DNA from 3 places in the Brevibacillus ginsengisoli genome. Region 2 is predicted to be linked to each of the others. Evidence: riboswitches for the same ligand, from Rfam matches in the RefSeq annotation. Region 2 holds a riboswitch; each other region holds the start of a gene.
What was found. Region 2 has a riboswitch for cobalamin ahead of ACQCN2_RS06165 (HoxN/HupN/NixA family nickel/cobalt transporter). Riboswitches for the same ligand answer to the same signal wherever they lie in the genome.
Positions count from the first base shown of each region.

Region 1 (7,867 bases), on a different contig from region 2:
GTTCGAAATCGTCAAATATTAACAATGCAATTTAACATAACCAATAAAAAAAGATTGGATTCCTCCAATCTCAATGGGCGGTAGAATATTTGAGTGGAAGACGATTATCGTAACACTCGATCTTTCGCAGGCTGGCAGGGCGTAAGCAGCTCCAGGAGCTCTTCTTTTCGTCTGGGAAGCTCCTCTTGCGACGGAACATACCCGTGCTTTACCAGATGCTCGTATATTTCCATGAGCAAGGGTTTCTCCAGTTTACAGGCTTGCAGAATTTCCTGACGCTCTAGAACCTGCTTGGGGGAGCCTACTGCAATTACTTTTCCGTCACACATGATCACCAGTTCTTCCGCCCATTCGTAGGCGAGATTGATATCATGCGTGGATAGGACAAGTGTTTTGCCGCTTTGATGGAGTTCATCTAGCAATTGAATGAGCTTACGGGAATAGGCGGCATCCAGTCCGGCAGTTGGTTCATCCAAGATAATAATCTCCGGATTCATGGCTAGTACGCCGGCGATGGCGACCCGTTTTTTTTCGCCAAGACTGAGCGAGTGGATTGCCTTTTCTCGCATTGCCAGTGTGCCGGTTTGTTCCAAAGCCCAGTGAACAGCTTCTGCGACAGTTTCCTGGGAGAGACCCAGATTTTTGGGACCATAGGCGACATCATCATAGACGGTGGGAGAAAATAATTGTTCATCCGGATTTTGAAAGACCAGACCAATGCTTTTTCTCAACTGTTGCAAGCTTTTTTTCGAGTATTCGACGGGTTTCCCCTTGAAGTATACAGTGCCAGATGTTGGCTTGAGAATGCCGTTAAGATGCATGAATAAGGTGGATTTACCCGCGCCGTTGTTGCCAAGAACAGCAATCTTCCTTCCTTTGGCGAGCGAGAGGGTAACTCCCTTCAAGGCGTTGGTATGATCCCCATAGTAATAGGTGATATTTTGTGTGGAAATAATCGGATCCATCATGGGAATCCTCCTTACCTTACATATAGAAAGATTAAGAGAAACAATAATCCAAAAATCATGAACCAGTTTCTGACGGAGAAAACATAGCCGATCTCCCCAGCCGTAAAATCGCCGTATCCCCCGCGTGACTCGATGGCTTCATGCATTTTTGTCGCTTTTTGCATACTTTTCATAAAGAGTGAAAAGCTTAATCCTCCCAAGGAATGGATTCCCTGACGAAAAGTCGAATAGCCAAGTCGGGAAGCTTGCGATTGATAAATAATCCGTGATGTGTCGAACAGAATAAACACAAAGCGATAAGAAAAAGCGATAATTTCCAGAAGCACAGGTGATACATGCAGTCTCTTCAAAAGATAAAGAATGTCAGCCAAGGGTGTGGTTAAGATGAGCAGGAACAGACAGCTGACACTGCTTGTAGCCACGAAAAAAAGCTGGTATGCCGCTTTCAGACTTGCGGGGAGCGTATAAATCGTAAGACCTGCAAACTGCCAGCTTCCAATCGCCCCGTCCACAGGTGAAGCTTGGGTAGTTACCTGAAAAATGACGGTGACAAGACCCGTCAGGATGAAAGCCAGCGGCAGACATAAGAGTTTCAGATAAAACCTCCAGGGGATTTTAGCCAACAGGATGATAATGCTTGCGATCAGAAAAACCATAATACTAATGGAAGCTTCCCGGGCGAACATGGAAATGATGAGCATCGACAGGGAGAGCAGAGCTTTCTCCAGCGGATGAATCGACCGCAGCCGATTGGTATAGGAATATTTATCGATTAGAAACATATTTCTTGTGCTCCTCGGCGTCCATCTTTAAGAGCTTTTTGGTTCTGGACACTCCGATAAAATAGCCTAGGGCTCCAGCACCAATCGCTGCTTGCAGAGCGAACAGCAGACTTTCCACTTCACTGCCTGGAGGCGTCCAAATATTCTTGACCCATGGTTGGTAACCAGGCGCCAGGGACTGAATGACTTCTGTGGCTTGTCCATCCGTTCCCGAGAATTCTGAATGCGATTGAAACATGAACGGTATGACGATCAGACAGACAACGGCAACGAGTAGAATCCAGTTCTTATTCATGTTTGGTTTTCACTCCGATCGGTAATTTCAAGAGCGATAATTCCTGCAGGTTGTATTTCAATAGAAGGTTAATGACCACCACGGTGAGCAAGCCTTCACTGGCGGCAAGCGGCACCTGGGTGATCATGAAAATGCCAGCAAACTTGGCGAAAGAAGCCAGAACACCACCCGTTTCAGCCGGAAAGGCAAGGGCCAATTGAAACGAGGTAACCAGATAGGTGGTGATATTTCCGAGAAAAGCAGCCAGAAAGATCGAGACACGATAGGAGATTCCAAGTTTTTTGGCTAGGCAAAGGATGGCATAAGCGATCATCGGTCCGGCAACAGCCATAGAAAAAGCATTGGCCCCAAGCGTAGTGAGACCGCCATGGGCGAGAAGCAAGGCCTGAAATAAAAGGACGATAAATCCGACAAGGCTCATGGTTAAAGGTCCAAACAAGGCTGTACCCAGTCCGGTTCCGGTAGCATGAGAGCTGCTTCCGGTAACGGAGGGAAGCTTCAGCGCTGACAGAACAAAGGTAAATGCGGCAGAGAGACCCAGCAGCATTTTGGTTTCCGGTGCTTCTTCGACACGCTTGCGGACGGCCCTAACACCTAAAATGAGAAACGGAATATACACAGCCCACCACACGATCACCCACTTGAGCGGCAAAAACCCTTCGGATATATGCATGGCATAGGCGGTTTCATAAGAATTGATCCAGAAGTATCCGGTTAGCGCGAAAACTGTCAAAGCTGTAAGTGATTCTTGCCATTTGCGTTTCATCGCGTTCAGCTCCTAAAAAGATTGATTTCCATAAGCAAAAAGGCATTCTAAACCGTTGGGGGGTTAGAATGCCTAGCGTTAAAAGCCAATTGGACTTAAAGCACAATGACACAACCTATAATCCCGTAGGTTTGGTGCTGGATAAACAGGCAGGTATCCTGACTCATAGTCATCGTTCCCTGCGTCTTCCCATCTCCATTGACAGTGACATATGCAGGGAGCTCTCTATTTACAGTGGCGGGAACCGTGCCGGAATTAAACCGGCTTCCCTATTATGTTGATGTCTACATCAACACCTGTTTACGCTCTATGTAATTTTTCTTTGCGCCCTCAGTATAGCCCTTGCCGAGGGGTATGTCCATTGCATAAAGTGTGAATATTATTAGGTGATTGGTGCGATTCACAAAAGTTTCAATATTCGATAGTTAAAATGTTTTATGGATCAACATTTTTGATACAAGTAAAGAAATTCAATATTTGTCCACTTGTTTCTCAGGGATTTCTGAGGTTAACTGAGAGCAACGGCAAGAGATTGCCTGGAAAATGAATGGAAAAAGTGAATATGAGAATTGTTGAAAGTGCTCAGGTCGCTGAGTTAAAAGGGAAATCGGTTAAAAGCCGATGCAGCCCCCGCTACTGTAATTGCTGACGAAATCGTACTGACCCACTGGGAAACCGGGAAGGGACGAGAGTAGGGTGAAGCATGAGCCAGGAAACCTGCTTTTAACTTCTTATCTAGTTCTTCGGAGGGAAGAATGGGTAGTATACCATCCAATTTATTTGGATTTCCTATGCTCGAACAAATCCTTAGCCCCTTTGAAGGCTAGGGATTTTTTTATTCGTTACCAGTAAATGTCAAGAGGCGAAAAATTATTGGAGGGTGGCGTTGTTGATGGGCGGCAAGTTGCTCGTAATTGGATGTGGACCGGGAAGCATTAAGCATTTGACGGAAAGGGCGAGGGAAGCGATACAGGAAAGCGACTGCATCATTGGCTATAAAACCTACGTCGCGCTGATCGAGGAGCTGATTACTACCCAGGAAGTGGTCAGCAATGGCATGTCCGAAGAGGTCACGAGGGTGCAGGAGGCAGTCAGGCTTGCCCGACTCGGAAAAAAAGTAGCGGTTATCTCCAGTGGTGATGCCGGTGTATACGGAATGGCCGGACTTACTTACGAGATATTGATCGAACAGGGTTGGTCAGGGGATGAGGATGAAGACGTGCAAGTGGAGATCATTCCCGGTGTTTCTGCCATCCAATCAAGTGCGTCGCTCTTGGGAGCACCATTGATGCACGACGCTTGCACGATCAGTTTAAGTGATCACCTGACACCCTGGGAAGTGATCTCCAGACGGTTGGAAGCGGCGGCATATGCTGATTTTGTGATTGCCCTGTACAATCCGAAAAGTGGACGCAGAACCGCACAGATTGAAGAGGCGCAGAAAATTCTGCTGCGTACCAAATCGCCGGACACGCCGGTTGGCCTGGTGAAAAACGCCTATCGGGAGCAGCAGGACATCACGATAACCACCCTGGGCGATATGCTCAACCATGAGATTGGGATGTTAACCACTGTGATTATCGGTAATTCTTCCACCTTTGTGAGCGCGAATAAACTGATCACGCCAAGAGGCTATCAAAATAAATACTCGCTTGTGGAAAGCGAACAACGATTAAAAAAACATGAACGATTGCGGCATGAAAACGAGCCATGGGCCCTTCACCAAGGGAAAGCGGGTAATGCTAGCGACCCGACCTATACTATCGCGCTCGAAGCCTTGCAAAAAGCGGAGGATTATCAAACGAAGAGAAAGCTTGACGGGGAGGAATAAGAGTGAAAGCGCTGTTAATGGTTGCCCATGGTAGCCGAGACCCGGAAGGAAATGAGCGGGTTCTACAGTTTATCGAGTATCTGAAGCCATCGTTAGATCCCGACTTGCTGGTAGAGACGTGCTTTTTGGAGTTCGTAACGCCTGACATCCAGATGGGCATCGACGCGTGTGTACGGCAAGGAGCCGAGCAGATCGTCGTTATTCCGATTATGCTTCTTCAGGCCGGACACTCGAAAATACATATCCCTGCCGCCATTGATGAGGCCAAAAAAAGATATCCCCAGCTCCATTTTACTTATGGCAGACCGATTGGAATTCATCCCGAGATACTGGAAATTTGCAGAGAACGGCTGGAGGAGATCGGCGAAGAACCGTTGTCGCCTGATCCACAAACGGCTGTGCTGCTGCTTGGCAGAGGCGGAAGCGATCCAGATGCCAACAGTGACTTGTACAAGATTTCACGCCTGTTATGGGAAAGGTTGGGCTACAAGCTCTTGGAGCCAGCCTTTATCGGGGTAACAGACCCGCTTATGGCGGAAGGAGTGGATCGTTTAATCAAGCTTGGCGCCAAAAAGGTGATCATTCTTCCCTACTTTTTGTTTACGGGTATCCTGATCAAGCGATTGGAGAAAATGATGGACGATTTTCGGAGCGCTTATCCGCACTGTGAATTCCAGCTGGCCGGATATTTGGGACTCCATAAACGGCTGGTTACCACTCTGTTGGATAGGATAGAGGAAGCCTTGCAGGATAAGGTCCGAATGAATTGTGATACCTGCCAGTACCGGATGGAGGCGGGGGAACTCATCGGCCATCATCACCATCACGACCACCATCATGGTGAAGAGCATCATGCCTGCGATCATGGCCATCATGGTCATGGGAAACATGTTTGCTGCCATGATCACCACGGTCAGGGAGAACATGATTGTCATCATGGTCATCACGGCCACGATCATGCTTGCCACCGAGAGCATCATCCGGTGCAAGTGGCGGCGAGCGACAAATGATTCTTTTACTAGCCGGAACAAGTGATGCGAGAATCCTTGCCCGACTAATCAAGGAGCAGGGGATGAAGGTGACCGCCACTGTCGTCAATGAGCGGACAGCCAGAGAAATCGAACGCATAGGGGTACGGGTGCATGTAGGCAGAATGTCTGCGGAAGCTTTTACGGAGATGATTCAGAAGCAAGGAATTACGGCAGTGGTAGATGCCAGCCATCCCTTTGCGGAGGAAGCGAGTCTGAACGCCATACAAGCCACTGCTAACTGTCAGGTGCCCTATCTGAGGTACGAGCGGCCAAAGCTTGAGTTTATCCATTCATCCCTTATTCCGGTGGAAAGTTATCGGGAAGCCGCAGAACTAGCCACACAGAAGAAGGGAGTCATCCTGCTGACAACCGGAAGCAAAACACTCCCGCTGTTCGCCGAAAAGCTGAACAATCAACCGGACATTCGAGTGCTCACACGAATTCTGCCGCGAATGGAAAGCCTGCTGGTTTGTGAGAAACTCGGCTTTGCGCAGGAGAATATCATTGCGATCCAAGGGCCATTTTCCAAGGAGCTGAACAAGGCGATCTATCAGCAATTTGGGGTCACCCTGATGATCACCAAAGAAAGTGGACAAGCCGGGTCAGTTGACGAAAAAGTGGCAGCAGCCATCGAGCTCGGTATCGAAACGATTATGATCAGACGTCCTTCCATCACGTACGGTACCGTGTATAGCCAGTACGAGGATGTGATTAAGCATTTACAACGTATACGAGAGGAAGATGAGTCATGATTGATTTTAAGACTCAGTTTACGCCGGAAACCATCCAGCCAAAGCAAATTGAAGGTCTCAGCTTTGAATTGATTAACGCGGAGATTGGTGAGCATTCCTACAACGCACAGCAGTATCCAATTGTCCAACGTGTGATTCACTCTTCGGCCGATTTTGAATTGGGGAAAAGCATTCGCTTCCATCCTGATGCTGTCCAGGCAGGGATTCAAGCGATTCGCGCGGGGAAGAAAATCGTCGCGGATACTCAAATGGTGCAGGTGGGCATCAGTAAACCCCGATTGGCTAAATATGGATGCGAGGTGCTTAGCTACATATCGGATCCTGAAGTGGCCAAAGAAGCGGAGCGCCTGCAATTGACAAGGTCCATCATCGCGATGAGAAAAGCGGTCAAGGAAGCGGAGGGCGGAATTTTTGCCATCGGGAACGCTCCGACCGCGCTGCTGGAGCTTATCCGGCTGATCAAAGAAGGGGAAGCCAAGCCCGGGTTGATCATCGGTTTTCCGGTTGGGTTCGTCTCTGCCGCGGAATCGAAAGCCGAGCTGATGCAGCTGGATGTTCCATATATTACCAATGTAGGCCGGAAAGGCGGAAGTACTGTCGCCGTCGCCGCATTAAATGCTATTTCGATCATGGCGGACGCGGACAAGGTGTAGGCCATGACAGAGAATGCGAACGAACGGGGAGAAAAAGCGCTTCGTCAGGGCTATACGACCGGAGCGTGTGCAACAGCCGCTACTAAAGCAGCGTTAACCGCCCTGATTACAGGGGAATCACAAGCGGATGCAACGATTTTTCTGCCGGTTGGAAAATATGCAACCTTTACCATCACCTCCTGTGAGTGCCAGGAACAGCAAGTAACGGCAGGCACGATCAAGGATGGCGGCGATGATCCGGATGCCACTCACGGCAAACTGATCCAATCAACGGTTTCATGGATGGAGGAGCCTGGCATCAGCTTGGATGGAGGCATCGGAGTAGGGAGGGTCACGAAGGAGGGTTTGCCGATTCCGGTTGGCGAGGCAGCGATCAATCCCGTCCCGCGACAAATGATCCGGGAAGCTGCCCAGGAAGTTTTGGCGGAATACGGCGTAACCCGCGGGATTCAAATCGTGATTTCCGTTCCAGAGGGCGAAGAAATCGCGAAAAAAACGCTGAATGGCCGGCTTGGTATCATCGGGGGCATCTCCATATTGGGAACAAGGGGCATCGTGGTTCCTTTCTCGGTGGAAGCGTTTCAGGACTGTATCGTACAGGAGATCAAGGTAGCTCGCGCCTGCGGCAATGACCACTTGGTGATGTCAACAGGTGGACGAAGTGAAAAGTACGGGATGAAACAGTACCCTCATTTACCAGAAGAAGCTTTTATCGAGATGGGTGACTTTGTCGGATTTACCCTGCATGAGTGCAAGCGTCAAGGTGTACGTCGTGTCTCACTGGTTGGG
Region 1 covers NZ_JBNJQR010000003.1:118,706-126,572, forward strand. Annotated here, with positions in the region: gene ACQCN2_RS07690 (energy-coupling factor ABC transporter ATP-binding protein) at 105-968, opposite strand; gene cbiQ (cobalt ECF transporter T component CbiQ) at 980-1,750, opposite strand; gene ACQCN2_RS07700 (energy-coupling factor ABC transporter substrate-binding protein) at 1,734-2,045, opposite strand; gene ACQCN2_RS07705 (energy-coupling factor ABC transporter permease) at 2,038-2,811, opposite strand; cobalamin riboswitch at 2,943-3,126, opposite strand; cobalamin riboswitch at 3,371-3,550, shown strand; partial or broken gene cobJ (precorrin-3B C(17)-methyltransferase) at 3,704-4,621, shown strand; gene ACQCN2_RS07715 (sirohydrochlorin chelatase) at 4,645-5,652, shown strand; gene cobK (precorrin-6A reductase) at 5,649-6,425, shown strand; gene ACQCN2_RS07725 (precorrin-8X methylmutase) at 6,425-7,078, shown strand; gene ACQCN2_RS07730 (cobalt-precorrin-5B (C(1))-methyltransferase) at 7,082-7,867, shown strand, end outside.
Region 1: another riboswitch for cobalamin. It lies ahead of ACQCN2_RS07705 (energy-coupling factor ABC transporter permease); the one in region 2 lies ahead of ACQCN2_RS06165 (HoxN/HupN/NixA family nickel/cobalt transporter).

Region 2 (7,867 bases):
AATGATGAGCCGCCAAATCATCAAGTGGGGCTATCCAGTGGAGAGCTCGGTTGGCTTGTTAACTGCGGCGAAGCTGACACATGCAGCATTTTTTGCTGAAATAGGGGATCAGTTTCGCATCTTGACTTGTGCGACAGCGGGAACAGGGAACAGTGCTCGCGCAGGTCAAATGAGACCAACATTTCCGGCTTATCAGATGGGAACGATTAATATTTTTGTGATGATTGACGGGAACTTGACACCCTCCGCCATGCTGAATGGATTGATGACGGCAACGGAAGCCAAATGCGCGGCTTTACAAGAGTTGCAGATTGCGGACCGCTATGGAGGGATTGCTACAGGGACAACCAGTGATGCGATCGTCTTGGCGGCTAGTCAAAGTGAACTCTATTCAGGGCAGCACGCTTTTGCGGGAACCGCGACAACACTAGGCAATGCGATTGGTCGGCTCGTTTATCAATCCGTTTATGAAGCCGTATCAACTCAAAATGAGGGAATGTATGAACAAAGGATGGATGGCTGGTGAACAGACGAGATGACCAGATGATTCGCGTAATCCTCATGAGGCACGGAGAGACCGATTGGAACAAAGAGAAGCGAGTACAAGGAACGCAGGATATCCCTCTGAATGATCTGGGAAGAGTCCAGGTAAGGGAAACGGCACAAAAATTCATTGATGCAGCTCCCTATTCCATCTCGCAAATTATTACGAGTCCGCTGAGGAGGGCAAAGGAATCAGCCTTGATTTGCCAGGAGCTTTTGCACGTCCCGTTGATCGAGGGTGCTGATTGGCGAGAGCGGTCATTTGGGAGCTTGGAAGGAATGACAGTCCACGAGATTCAACAGCTGTACCAGATCGACGACTTCGAAGAAATCCTTCATAGCTTTCAGATTGAGCGTCAACAAACGAACATCCAACAAAGGAGCGAGCTTAGCCGCCCTCCATTCGAATCCATCGATGAAATCAGTCTTCGCATTACCAGAGGACTGCAACGGATTCTAGAGACATCCAATCAAACGAATCTGGATGGACACATTCTGATCGTAACCCATGGCAGCATCATCAAGCGTCTGTCGAGAATGTTCGGCCAGGATGCAGGAATTCTACATAATGCCGGATTCGTCGAGTTATGGATAAATAAACGAGAGATTCAACTTTTGACAACTTCATAAAACACGGAATTAGGTGCTGAAAGAATCGAATGATTCCACAGCTTAAAAGGGAAGTCCGGTGCAAATCCGGCGCGGTCCCGCCACTGTGATGGGAGCTTGCTGATGACGCAAGCAATATTGGAACGATAGAGCCACTGGGGTAAATCCCTGGGAAGGTGTTCTGATGGATCCCATAAGCCAGGAGACCTGCCTACGTCCATAACACATGACAACCTACGAGGATATAGGGGGGTGTTAGAACGTTTGCGCAATTCTTCCATACGCTTAGACGGGAAGTTTGGGGCAATTCTAACCACACTGAATCGGTTGGAATTGCCCTTTTTTTATTTCTTTCGAGGAGGACTCTCATGTTTATTGATGTACTTTCAGTAACGATTTATGCCGTGTTAATGGGATTTCGTCATGGGATGGATTCCGATCATATTGCCGCAATTGTTGACATGGTGGGAGCAGAACAGCAGCGCAAGAAACAACTGCGCATGGGAATCACGTACGCGCTTGGACATGGTTCCATCGTGATGGTGATCGGGTTGCTGGCTATTTTCTTCGGTTCACATCTTCCAGAATCGGTGCTGGTAGTCTTGGAGCGGTTAGTTGGAATTAGTTTGGTGGTTCTCGGTGGATTCATGCTGTTCACCTTGATTCGCCAACGCAAAGACTACCAGCATCAAAGTCGTTTCGAGATGGGATATCGATTAATCAGCCGCATGTTTACTAAATCTGAAATGAAGCCCAACCTCCAGAAATGGGGAGTCATCGGTGCTTTCTGTATCGGAATTCTTCACGGAATCGGGGCAGAAACACCAACGCAGGTCATGTTGATTTCCTCTAGCGTCGGACTGAACAATTTTGGGACGGCTTGTATGCAGTTGATGTTCTTTACCGTTGGTTTGTTGGTCGCAACCTTCATGGTGACCTATGTGGCATCATGGGGCTTTATTAACCTGAAAGCTCGACAATGGGCTTATTTGCTCCTTGGCTGTATCACGGGAGCGTACAGTGTGGTTTTAGGAATTACGATTATCCAAGGGGTTTAATCAGAAAGGTGGAGACATATGAGAGGAAAATTGTTGGTTATCGGGTTTGGTCCAGGCAGTGATGAACATATCACCAAACGCGCTCGTGAAGCGATCCAAGAAAGCGACATGATTATTGGATACACAACCTATGTGGAATTGATTCAGGAGCTGGTAACCCATCAGCAAATCGTCAGTACGGGCATGACAGAGGAAGTGACGCGCGCGAGAGAAGCCGTGAAACAAGCGGAATTAGGTCATAAGGTAGCTGTCATCTCTAGTGGTGACGCAGGTGTCTACGGCATGGCGGGATTAATTTATGAGGTTCTCGTGGAAAAGGGCTGGAGATCAGAGGATGGCGTCGAGGTTGAAGTCGTTCCAGGAATCTCGGCGATTAATTCTTGCGCCGCTTTACTCGGCGCGCCTACGATGCATGACGCCTGCACGATCAGTTTAAGCGACCATTTGACCCCTTGGGAGCTGATTGCCAATCGGATTGATGCAGCGGCCCAATCCGATTTCGTCATAGCCCTTTACAATCCCAAAAGTGGACGTCGAACCAGACAAATCGAAGAAGCTCAGAAACTAATCAGCAAGTACCGCTCACCCGATACGCCTGTCGGTATTGTCAAAAGCGCCTATCGCGACAGACAAAAGGTGGAGTTGACTACATTGGAACACATGCTGGATTGCGAGATCGGAATGCTCTCAACCGTCATCGTGGGCAACACTTCCACCTTTGTCTATGACGGGAAAATGATTACCCCTCGTGGCTACAAACGAAAGTACACATTATCCGCTGACGAGCAACCGTTGCTTCTTCACCAGCGCTTGCGAAAGGAAAATGAGCCTTGGTCCTTGGCGGCGACTGAAGGTGCATTGGATGAAAGTGAAGGGGAAGAACGCAACACACTGTCTCCTTACGATTGGGCCGTGCAAGCCTTGCAGATGGTTTCGCCGACGACACAAGTGGGCGCCAAATCAGCTTCAACAAACCGTTTTCAATCCCCTTATCCGATGGAGGCCATTTTTGAGTTCGCGATCAGTCCGGGTGTGGTGAATAAGAAGTTCACCACCGCACAACTGCTCGCCATTGCTGATGTAGCCGGGGAAAAGGGAGAAATCGAATATACGCCGCACCATACAATCGTTCTTCGCGTGCCGACAACTGAACCGCAAGCGATTGTCACTCGAATGAATGAAGCAGGACTTATCACGATGCCAATCGGTGATGTAGTGACAATCAAAGCCTGCGACTTCTGCAACGGAGAGAAGACAGAAGGAATGCCTTACGCCGAAGAGCTTCACAGGGTGGTCGGTGGACTAGAGGTTCCCAAAGAATTAAGAATCGGCATAAACGGCTGCGGGATGACTTGTTATAACGCGGTCAACGAAGATATTGGGCTTGTATTTCGAAGAGGCAAATTTGATCTTTTCCTCGGAGCCAAAAACGTTGGGCGCAACGCATACGCTGGCACGATGGTGGAGGAAGGAATTGATCCAGATCAAATCGTCTCAGTGGTTGAACGGATCGTGTCCCGCTTTAAACAAGAAGCGTTCCCGAATGAGCGATTCCACAAATATTTCAAACGTAAAGGGAATGTAGAAGGTTACGTCTATCAAGAGCAAAAAGTACTCCTCGAGGAAGCGGCTTGCGGAGACTAAATAAGGAGGCGAACAGATGGAAGCGATACTATTTGTCGGTCATGGAAGTAAAGACCCAGAGGGCAATCAGGAAGTCATTCAGTTCATTGATACGTTAGCGCCACAAATCGATGTTCCGATTATTGAGACGTGTTTCTTGGAGTTTGAACAGCCGACAGTCACGCAAGGGCTTCAGACCTGCATTCAAAAAGGGGCTACTCGCATCGTCGTCATTCCGTTAATGCTCTTTGCCGCTGGCCACGCCAAACTGCATATCCCGCATGAGATTGACGAGATGAAGGAGCTTTACCCTCACGTTACGTTCACTTACGGGAAGCCAGTGGGTATTCATCCCAATATGGTTGAGCTGTTGGGTGAAAGATTTCAGGAGGCTGTACATAGTGGAAAACATGATGCGCTTCATGTTGATCAACAAACGGCCGTTCTGCTTGTCGGCAGGGGAAGCAGTGATATTGATGCTAACAGTGATATTTACAAAATGTCACGACTCTTCTGGGAAAAGCACAAGTCCACAATCGTCGAGACAGCGTTTATGGGAGTAACTTCTCCAACGGTTGAGGAAGGAATTGACCGTTGTATCCGATTGGGTGCGAAACAAGTGGTGATTCTGCCTTATCTCCTCTTTACAGGTGTGTTGATGAAACGCTTGCAGACCTTCACCCAACGTTTAGGGCAACAATACTCTGAGATTGGTTTTGTACTCGGACATTATTTTGGTGCTCATCGCTATTTGCAACAGGTTGTGTTGGAACGAGTGAAGGAAGCGTTCGACGGTGAGGTCAAAATGAGCTGCGATTTGTGCGTCTACCGGATCGAGGCAATGGAGCACCACCACCATCATCATCACCACCATGATCACGACCACGACCACGATCACCATCACGGGCATGCTCACGAACATGAACACGATCATCACCACGATCACGGGCACCTTCATGACCAAGAAAATGGACATGCGCATCATCACGACCATGATCATCGTCACGGTCACAGTCACGCACATGACCACACCCATCAACCGAACGTGAAGGTGCCGCAGGGGGGAACCCGATGATTCTCTTCTTGGCAGGGACGAGCGATGCGAGAGAATTGGCACTTCAAGTCAAGAAAGCAGGCTACTCGTTGCTTACAACAGTGGTTACCGAGAGTGCCGCCAACAGCATGGAAGAGACAGGTCTCCCTGTCCGAATCGGTCGTTTGACGGAAGCTGACCTGATCGAGCTGATTCAGGAAGAAGGCTTTCAGGCGATAGTGGACGCCAGCCATCCCTTTGCCGAGGAAGCGCACAAGAATGCGTTGTCTGCCGCTAAGGCTACGGGAATTCCGTACATTCGATATGAACGGGAGAACGCTAAATTCCCCGATCACAATCTCATTACCGTGGTGGAAGGCTATAAGGAGGCGGCCGAGCTTGCGGCCGAGAAAAAGGGCGTCATCATGCTTACGACAGGCAGCAAAACATTGAAAATTTTTGCCGAGAGACTTCTCGGACAGCCTGACACCACGATGATCATCCGCATGCTTCCACGTGTGGATAACTTGCAAAAATGCGAAGAGCTCGGCGTACCGCAAAAACAGATCGTGGCTATTCAAGGCCCCTTTTCCAAGGAACTGAATAAAGCTTTGTACGCCCAGTACGAAGTAACCGTGATGGTAACCAAGGAAACGGGCAAAGCGGGAGCGTTCGATGAAAAGGTGGAAGCCGCTCTGGAAATGGGTATCGAAGTAATCGTCATTGACCGACCAACGATTGAATATGGCAGTCAATTTTCAGAATATACCGGAGTCATCCAACAATTAAACAAGTTCTTAAGAGGAGGAAACTAACCATGGATTTTCGTACAGAATTTCAACCGTTAACCATCCAACCGCAAGAAATCGAGGCCAAAAGCTTTGAGATGATCAAGGAAGAGCTAGGTGAGCATCCTTTTACAGATGAACAGCTCCCCGTTGTCCTGCGAGCCATTCATACTTCGGCTGACTTTGAGCTGGGAAGAAGTCTCGTGTTTCACCCAGATGCCATTCGCGCAGGCGTTGAAGCGATACGAGCAGGGAAGCTGATTGTCGCGGACGTTCAGATGGTGCAGGCAGGCATCAACAAGCCGCGCATCGATAAATTCGGAGGAGATGTTCGCGTCTATATTTCGGACGAAGACGTGATCAAGGAAGCCAAACAGCTTGGCATTACACGTGCGATTGTCTCCATGCGCAAGGCGATCAAGGAAGCCGAGGGTGGAATTTTTGCCATAGGGAACGCTCCGACAGCTTTGTTGGAACTGATTCGTCTGGTAAAAGAGGGCGAAGCCAAGCCAGGACTCATCATCGGGGTTCCCGTGGGATTCGTCTCGGCCGCTGAATCCAAAGAAGAACTGGCCAAACTGGATATTCCGTTTATCACCAATATTGGACGAAAAGGTGGAAGTCCAGTCGCGGTTTCTACTGTAAATGCACTCTCTCTTCTGGCAGAAAAGCTGTGATAAGCCATGCAGCCAGTACCTGAGAATAAACGGGAATTACGTCACGGCTATACGACCGGAGCATGTGCTGCGGCAGCAACCAAGGCAGCTCTAACGGCGCTTATTTTACAGGAGTATCAGGAATCGTCGTGCATTCGCATCCCGATTGGAACGGATGTGACGTTTACGATTGTTCAGTGCGAATATACCGAAGAAATGGCGGAAGCTGGCGTCATCAAAGACGGCGGAGATGACCCGGATGCTACGCACGGAGCGTTAATTTTGAGCAAGGTCACTTGGCGCGATGAACCTGGGATAAAGCTGGATGGTGGTATCGGAGTTGGACGTGTCACGAAGCCGGGGCTACCTGTTCCTGTTGGTGAAGCCGCTATTAATCCTGTACCTCGTCAGATGATTCTGCAAGAAGTCGAGAGCCTGCTCGGACAGTTTGAGCTGGATCGCGGCCTTGAGGTCATCATCTCCGTGCCAAATGGAGAAGAGATCGCCAAGAAAACCTTGAATAGTCGGTTGGGGATTCTTGGGGGCATTTCTATCCTTGGCACCAGAGGTATCGTAGTTCCGTTCTCCACGAGCGCCTATATGGCGAGCATTGCCCGCGGGATCGATGTCGCCTATGAGTCGGGATGTCGACATCTTGTGCTTTCCACAGGAGGTCGAAGCGAGAAGTTTGCCATGGAGCAGTATCCGGAATTACCGGAAGAGGCGTTCATCGAGATGGGGGATTTTGTCGGTTTCTCATTGAAACAATGCAAGCGCAAAAAGATCGAACGGGTCACACTTGTCGGAATGATGGGTAAATTCTCCAAGTTTGCTCAAGGTCATATGATGGTGCACTCTAAGGGAAATGCTGTCGACTTCAATTTTTTGGCGCAGATTGCAAGAGAAGCTGGAGCCACTGAAGAGATGATCGCACACATTTTGGAATGCAACACCGCATCGCAGGTGGGCGACTACATGGAGCAGTATCCTCAATTTTACGAGAAGCTGTGCGAATATTGCTGTCATGTAGGTTTGAAGGCTGTGCAAGGCGGAATAGAGATTGAGACGTATTTAATTACGCTCAAAGGAGTTTTGTTAGGAAGGATGAGCGTGCATGACAGAGCGGATTAAAGTCATCGGGATTGGGGATGACGGTGCAGAAGGAATCCTTCCGCAATATCGTTCGTGGATACTCGAGAGCGAACGGTTGGTGGGTGGAGAGCGTCATTTTTCTTTTTTTCCTGAATATACAGGGGAACGAGTCGTCATGAAAGGCGGGCTTAGCCCTATCATCGAGCGGCTTCAACGTGAACCTAAGTCGACAGTCATCCTGGCATCGGGTGATCCGCTCTTTTACGGGATTGGCGGTTACCTTAATTCCAAGCTTGAGGTGGAGATTTATCCGCACTTCAGTTCGATACAACTGGCGTTTGCCCGCATGGGAGAGTCTTGGCAGGATGCGTATTTGACCAGTGTGCATGGCCGAAGCATCAAGGGGTTGGCGCAACGCATCGACGGCAAACCCAAGGTTGCTATGCTTACAGACCTGGAGAATAG
Region 2 covers NZ_JBNJQR010000002.1:546,999-554,865, reverse strand. Annotated here, with positions in the region: gene ACQCN2_RS06175 (adenosylcobinamide amidohydrolase) at 1-526, shown strand, start outside; gene ACQCN2_RS06170 (histidine phosphatase family protein) at 523-1,173, shown strand; cobalamin riboswitch at 1,168-1,381, shown strand; gene ACQCN2_RS06165 (HoxN/HupN/NixA family nickel/cobalt transporter) at 1,521-2,210, shown strand; gene cobJ (precorrin-3B C(17)-methyltransferase) at 2,229-3,854, shown strand; gene ACQCN2_RS06155 (sirohydrochlorin chelatase) at 3,871-4,908, shown strand; gene cobK (precorrin-6A reductase) at 4,905-5,681, shown strand; gene ACQCN2_RS06145 (precorrin-8X methylmutase) at 5,684-6,331, shown strand; gene ACQCN2_RS06140 (cobalt-precorrin-5B (C(1))-methyltransferase) at 6,338-7,441, shown strand; gene cbiE (precorrin-6y C5,15-methyltransferase (decarboxylating) subunit CbiE) at 7,425-7,867, shown strand, end outside.

Region 3 (7,867 bases), on a different contig from region 2:
ATCCACCTCATACGAACTGCCTATGCTGGAATTTCCTGATCCGGCATTTTCGGATACACCAAGGTCAGTCGTATATAAAAACTCAACCTTATCGCCTGGCTGCAAAATACAGCGATCCATGGAGGTTGGCGGCGCTGTCCCATTTACCTTGTAAACCCAGCCGGAGCCAGGGCCTTTGTCAAACTCCTTCAAGCCGTCAATGCCAATCAAGTAGACCTGCTCACCATCATTTTCCGGATCTCGAACCTCGTAATCGAACCCATTTTCCTCGGCCGCTACCCGCAAAAGATTGTAGACGGAAGACTGCTTACTTACCGAAAAGGTTTTCCACTTGAGAATCTCGTCTCCACCCGCTGCTGCTATGCGAACGGAAACGTTCATTTTACTTTTTCCACCCTGATTTTTCTCAATGGAGAAGCGATCACGAGCGATCACTGTTGAATAGAGAACGGCCTCGGCTGTTCCGTATGCCGCCCAAGAAGGAATCTCCACTTCAATCTCGAACGGTTTACCCGCTCCGGATACATCTTGAAAGTAAAGTATTTGTCCAGCCGCATCCTGAACCATTAACGGAACCCAAAGTGGGTCATGTAGGTCAGTTTTTCCCGTAATGGTAAGCTTCTCATTATGTACGGCAACCTGAATGGAGGATTCTGACTCTAGAGCCAAGCCTGCACCTGCGTAAGATGTCCACCCAGAGAAGAAAAGAAGCGCGCACGTCAGCCACAATAGCCATTTATTCTTCATTCCCGTTCACTCCTACTTCACCGAAACAACAAACACGGTACTCTCTTTCGCTACTTCGGGTTTATCGGATAAGCCATACCAGTAATTAATTTCGACGTTATACGTACCACTGCTGTCCAGTTTCAGACTAGCGGCCATTTGTTGGGCTGTTGCGGAAGTGGATTCTACCACAGCTGTATCGACAACCTGGGAACCTTTCATCGCTTTGATCAAGATGGCAAGTGGTTTGTCTTGTTTGATCGCATCTTCAACGTTTACTCGAACCATCAGTTCTTTTCCGCTGATGCTGAAGGTATTGCCTACTTGCTTCACATCTTTGCCAGCTAAATAGTTTTTGAGGCCATCGTATACTTTTATCTGTTCGGACAGATCAACGGCTGAGATATAAGCCTTCAGTGAAGCTTTTTCTTTGTCGGTCAACGTTTGGAACAAGGAATCTCCTTCATTGACAGTGGCCAAAGCGATCAAGGCGTTCTCTGTTGTCATCGTATCTGATTTGCCGTTTGAATATGGGCTTTGGAAGCCGCCATCACCTGTCTGATCAGCCAGAACATATTTTACGCTCTTATCCCACGGAGAACCAATCACGTCAGTTCCAGTAGAAGTCAAGCCAATCAACACTTGAATGGTCGTATCTACACTTTCATTGCCCCAAGCGATAAATGACCCATCAGCCTGCTGCTCTTTGGTCAATTTCTGCACGATTGATTTTTTCAATTCTTTTACGCCAGGTTGATCCTCAAGGAACGGCAGTGCGTTTAACGTGAAGGCGATATTGTCAAGCCCTTCAAACTTGTCATAACGTTTCAACAAATATTGTGTTGCCTTTTCGCGGTCATACGGATATCCGTACATTTCAAGCGCGATAATGGAGAGTACTTGGTTGTAGATCGTATATTGATCATCCCCCATTTTGCCGTTCTCGTCTTGCGAATTAGCAATGCGCTTCAACAGATTATCTCCATTAAAATTGGTAGGATCATATCCATTTTTCATCAGACCAATCGCAATTTGTGCAATCACTCCAGGTTCTTTCTTGTCTTTGATTGCGCTTGCCCAGTAGTCGATGGCCGTTTTATTGTTCTTGTCCTGCCATTTCCGCGTTTCAAGTTTCTCTCCTGCCGCAGCCAGACCGATTAGCTCCCAGTCAAAGCCTCCGAATTCATATTTATGATTGCTTTTGGCATAGAATTTGACTGTTTTTTTCAATCCGTCAAGCACGTTTTTCTCTAAACCAGATGCTGCTTTCGCTGGTTGAACCTGCAATACACTCGCGAAAAGCAAAGTAATGATTAAACCCCACGTCCAACGTTGTCTCCATGACTGAACACTTGCGAACATGTAACGTTCCCCTCTCTAATAAAAAATAAAATAAATCCCCCTACCACGCGATGGGTAGAGGGATATTTAGCGAACGATTACACTCTCATTCCACTGGATTGTATGAATAGGAGAATAACGCTAGCCCTTCTGTCCGCACCGCAAAAGTAAGCTTGCTCATTTTGGCAGGTCTCCTGACTTACACGTCAATGCCTCTGATCTTGCCTTCCCGAATTTGAATTCAGTGGCCTAGATTCTGATCAGAGACGTCTGTGATTACAGTAGCGGGGGCTGTAGTGGAATTGCACCACTTTCCCTTTTCAACGACAAAAAGTCGTCACCAAAACAAAAACATTATGTAATTACCAATCAAAATGCTATCACACCTAGCTAGTGAGGACAAGAAAAATATGTTAGAAAATGCAATTGACAGCATATGCCATATAGGTGTAAATTACACATAGGAGCAATTAATAACTATCTGTCCAGTTCACATGTATGGCAGATGAACCTAGGAGGTATTTGTAATGAGCCAAACGAATCAACAGGCACAAGAACAATTGCTGCAAGCAACCTTCCAAGTTTTCCAAGCTGCTAATGAAACAATCTTCAACACCGCCCTGACAACAGCTGGTTTCGTCAGCTTCCTGCAAGAGCAAGCACAATCGCAAGCCAAAGACCTGATTACTCAGTCCGAAGAAGTTCGCAAAGCCAACATTGATAAGCTTGAAGCCTTCGTGAAAGAAACGCGTGAACTTCAAATCAACTTTCAAAAGAATGTACAGGATTTACTTAAATCTTCCTTCAGCACATTCTCGGCAACGAACCCATTCATGGCGACTTCAAAAGAGAAATAAGGAACACAAGGGAAACCATACAAAAGAGACGGAATAAAGTAGAAACACCGATGAACAGCGTTTGCTGAATCATCGGTGTTTTCTTTACGAGGACTTCGTTTAGAAGCTTTATATTTGAATGGCTAGATGAAGACTTTTACCACAAGCGAAACAAAACCTGTCGTACAGGCGACCAGGAAGATACCTGAGATGAAATCCCGTTTCTCCCGATAGAGCCACACCCCCAACACAAGGACAAAGAACCCCAGGGACAATGTGGACAGCTTCCCCAGCAGCATCCCCCGTCCGCGCTCGTTAATAAAATCAAACGCGACCCCATACACTTGAAACAACAGCCCCAATCCAACCAGGGCAATCATCAGGTAACTATACTTATTCGCACCCATCAGAATCGATCCCTTACGTTTGATAATGCTGGAACAATCGATACGAGCGGATTGCCGTTTCTAGGTGAATTCGATCTGGCTCTTTCGTTGTCACATATTGCTGCAACCATCCAGAAAGAGCAAAGAGTGGTTTCATATACCGCCGAGCATATTTTTCCCCGATCATTCCTGCCAGCATACTGAGAATTCCAATCCCGACTGTGAGCACCAATGAATGGAACCAGCAAGTCAAGAGACAACTGACAAAAAAGTACGTGACGTAATTGGTTGAACAGCCTGCGTTTACAATAGATGCCTGCTGAATTTCGAGCAATGCCTCCATGTTTTTCTCTCCAGAATAACTGAACACCTTATGCTCCGCACCATGAAACTGCTTCAATTGCTTCGGAAAAACAAAATGAAATCCTGCTCCATAAACGACAAGCCACAGTGGATTGAAGTCATACCACCAAATCCCCGCCAAGAGCAAAAGATGAAACAGCTGATAATACCAGGGAATCGAAAACAGGATTCGCATCCACATTTTCCAAAGCGTTCGAAACGTGATCGGTTCAGCCCAGACATGAATCACGCCGCGTTTAACTTCTGCACAAGCCAATACTTTTCGATTGTGAAAAAATACACCACGGCCAAAAGAGATTCCTGCTATCATAAAAAATTCATTCTCCTTCTCCGTTTTCCCCGCTATAATGGTTAGGTATTATTTGCATGTTTAAGGAGGTTTTCCCCTATGATTCGTCTCGTTCCAACTACTCCGTTAACACCTTCCTATGACCCATGGGAACCACTATTTAAGGCTAAGCCTCCACAATATAAGCTAACCAGTATTGAATTTACCGTAACCAACCAGTGCAATCTGCGGTGTGAGCATTGCGCTGTGGGTGATACACTTAGCTTTCAGGACGGTCTAGCTCTGCCGATGGATCTGTTGTTGAAAAGGTTGGATGAAGCACGTGACCTGCTCACCATCAGTATAACAGGCGGCGAGCCGATGTTTAGTGAACGTACCGTGAAAGAGGCAATCGCTCCTCTTCTTCGCTATGCGAGTGAACGCGGCCTTCGCACACAGATCAATTCGAATATGACCATGCCATTTTCGCGATATGAGGAAGTTCTTCCATACATAGACGTGATGCACATCTCCATGAACTGGCGAAATGCTGAAGAGTTCTACAATATAGTCTACGCGAAAGCTCAGCAAACAGTTTCATTAAAACAGGCGGAAACTCTTTTTGGCAATATGTTAGAGAATACACGAAAGTTAGTGGAAGCGGGCGTATTTGTCTCCGCGGAAACCATGATCAACATCCGAACGCACAAGCACCTGAAGGAGATCCATGATTTAATTCGCGAGCTGGGATGCAAACGTCATGAGGTTCATCCGATGTACGCCAGTGATTTTGCCCGTGATATGAAGCTGTTGTCACTGGATGAGCTTCGTACGGCTGTTCATCATATGCTGGACGTACGCGATGAAGAGCTTTGGATGTTGTTTGGAACGCTCCCCTTCTACGCATGCAATCCGTTGCCAGAGGACCAAGCAATCATCAAACGACTCCGTGAAGCAAAGAATGTGACCCTCCGCAACGATCCAGATGGACGAAATCGCTTGAATGTCAACATGTTTACGGGTGAGGTTATCGTAACCGATTTCGGTGATGTAGCGCCAATCGGGAACGTGAAGGATCATCGACTGGATGATTTGCACGCAACCTGGCAACAATCGGATTTGTGCAACAAGCTTAATTGCTATTGCCCTTCCGCCGGATGTGCAGGGCCTAATGTGCTCGTTGCCAATACGTACTATTCAGATACCAATTTTAAACTCCGATCCGCCCTCATCTAGCTGGTTAGACTAATGGTTGGAGGTGGCGATCCCAATGAGTCGCAACAAACCATTAATCCCTGGCGCGCGAACTGGTCTTGATCAGCTGAAAGCGCGGTTGCAAAACGTATCCGATCCTGAACAAGCCAAATACGAGGTGGCTTCAGAGTTAAACATTCCCCTGCAACATGGCTATAACGGAAATCTGACTTCCCATGACGCTGGACGAATAGGCGGCAAGCTAGGAGGCAGCATGGTGAAAGAGATGATTCGGGCAGCGAGAAAAGAGTTCGTCCCTTAAAGCTCTGTGGAAGTTCGCATGGATGTAGAAATGTACGCTCCGCTCACTGCGAAACGGAGTCGCCAAACGCTTCGCGCCCCTGCGGGGTTGGGTGGCGACTCTTTTCCGTTTCTCCGTTCCCTCCGCTTGGTATCACTTCCAAGGAGGCTTTAAGTGGACGAACTCTTTTCTTGAGCGGGTTAGAAACTAAAAAAAAGAAACTAGAAAAAAGAAAATGAATCAAAACGAAAGACCGAGGATTAGTCCCCGGTCTTTTTGCTTTAATACGAATTCACTTTCGCTTTCGTTTATCCTTAAACGGATCCTGGAAATCATCTGGCATCGGCGGATTGATGATGTTGCCGAACATATCCTTACCCAGTCTGTTCATTCTATGGAAAGAGTCAAACACGGTGTCAATTGTTTCGGCCAGCTCTCGAAATTGCCCCACTTTGCCGCGTATCCCTTCAAAATGATGACGGATATTCTGGTTAATCCGTACCATGAGCATCACCTCCCGATTCCTTCTCTCTATACACACCGTATGCGGAAAGAAGAGACATGGAGAGATGTTTTTGAATAACCAGATCGCCCAATTTATCAGGTTTTCCGTCTAGACGGCAGTTTAGCATTTCTAAAGTTCATAAAGACTGGTTCTGCGATCATGAAAGACGGGGATTCTCCCTCTCACTTTATCCACGAGCGAGAGATCAAGCTGGGCATAAAGTATCTCTTCCTGATCCGATCCTTCCGCTATGACTTCCCCCCATGGATCAATGACCAGCGAGTGTCCAAAAAAGCTGCTTTTGCCTTCAACACCTACACGGTTACAGGCAACGACATACATCTGATTCTCAATTGCCCGCGCGATCAACAACTGGCGCCAATGATTTAGCCGCGGGTTCGGCCACTGGGCTGGAACGAACAGAACCTTGGCACCTTTGAGCGCATATGTACGAATCCATTCCGGAAACCGAATATCATAGCAGATAACGGAACCGACCTGCTGATCTTCTAATTCATACAATCCCGCTTTTTCGCCAGCTCCCAAGTATTGATCCTCATTCATCAAACGAAAAAGATGGACCTTGGAATAATCACCGACGAGATGACCATTGCGGTCAAACACATAGGTTGTGTTGTACACCTGATCCTCGCGTTGCTCGGCGACGGACCCGCCGATTACAAAACAATTCAGTCTTTTTGCCGTCTCAGCAAGAAACTGCTGCGCTTCTTGCGTATCCGCAATCTCATCCAGTCGCTTCAAATCATACGAAGTATCCCATAGCTCAGGCAGCAGCAATACATCGATGCTTCGTTTCGATTGCTCGATTGAATCTACCAATTGCGCAATCTTATGACGGTTTTGAGCTGGACTTCCATGAACCACGTCCATCTGCAAGATGGCCACATTCCATTTCGTCACCATGCTTTCCCTCACTCTCTTCCATTCCTACAAAGTACTTTTCTTTATCCTATTCCTGTAAAGGACAATTGACAAGTAAGAAAAGACTTCGTCCCTTTTCGCTCTGTTTAAGCTCGCTCGTAGTATCTACTGTCCGCTCCGTTCACTACGGAAGGGAGTCGACAAGAAAATCACTTCGCTTCTCACTGTTGAAAAAGAATGCCGACTCTTTTCCTTCCTACTTTCTCTCCGCTTTGTTTCGCTTAAAATGAGCTGTAAGCAGACGAAATCTTTTCTTGGAGGGCTTACGCGAATGGATCAGTTTAATCACTTTACCACTGTAAAGCGATTAAACTTTCTGATAATATAAAAAAAAGGAGGCTGACACTGTCATCCTCCTCCATTTCCTCTTATGAACGTGGTCTTGGGCCTTCGAGTCTGGTTACTCTCCTGTTTAAATCGTCCACACGAGTTTCCAGACGATCGACACGGCGTTCCAAGCGATCTAATCGGCGCTCGACGTTTCCAGGGGCTGGGGCTATTGGTGGTGTTGGTGTTGGCCTAACACCCGGAATGAACAGCCTTTGACCTACATATAACGAATAGGGTGGCTGCAAGTTATTGACACGAACAATTTCTGTCCATGGAACACCAAATTGAGTCGCAATTCCGATCAATGTATCACCAGGTCGAACTACGTAGTTCATGTTTTCTCCCTCCAGTGTATAGATTCGCTACTAACCTATTCCTAAACATCTATGGAGGAAATCAACAAGAACCCAATCTGTCCGAAATTAGACAAAGGCCCCCTGTCTCCCGATCAGGAAGCAGAGGGCTATTGGAAACAAACTGTGTTTATTTAAAAACAGGTTCAGCAAATTGAGCCAATTTATCTTTGGAGTTTTTCTCAACGTCAGCGTGCAAGCTGTTGCCATGAGAATCCATTGTTACGATCGCGGCAAATCCTTTTACGCGAAGGTGCCACATGGCTTCTGGAACACCAAATTCCATGAAGTCAACACCTTCTACTTTTTCCATACAATCCGC
Region 3 covers NZ_JBNJQR010000008.1:193,410-201,276, forward strand. Annotated here, with positions in the region: gene ACQCN2_RS17195 (S-layer homology domain-containing protein) at 1-747, opposite strand, end outside; gene ACQCN2_RS17200 (prenyltransferase/squalene oxidase repeat-containing protein) at 760-2,088, opposite strand; cobalamin riboswitch at 2,235-2,427, opposite strand; gene ACQCN2_RS17205 (hypothetical protein) at 2,595-2,924, shown strand; gene ACQCN2_RS17210 (hypothetical protein) at 3,047-3,310, opposite strand; gene ACQCN2_RS17215 (DUF1385 domain-containing protein) at 3,324-3,962, opposite strand; gene yfkAB (radical SAM/CxCxxxxC motif protein YfkAB) at 4,041-5,156, shown strand; gene ACQCN2_RS17225 (alpha/beta-type small acid-soluble spore protein) at 5,191-5,436, shown strand; gene ACQCN2_RS17230 (hypothetical protein) at 5,708-5,920, opposite strand; gene ACQCN2_RS17235 (carbon-nitrogen family hydrolase) at 6,050-6,844, opposite strand; gene ACQCN2_RS17240 (LysM peptidoglycan-binding domain-containing protein) at 7,231-7,527, opposite strand; gene ACQCN2_RS17245 (fumarate hydratase) at 7,676-7,867, opposite strand, start outside.
Region 3: another riboswitch for cobalamin. It lies ahead of ACQCN2_RS17200 (prenyltransferase/squalene oxidase repeat-containing protein); the one in region 2 lies ahead of ACQCN2_RS06165 (HoxN/HupN/NixA family nickel/cobalt transporter).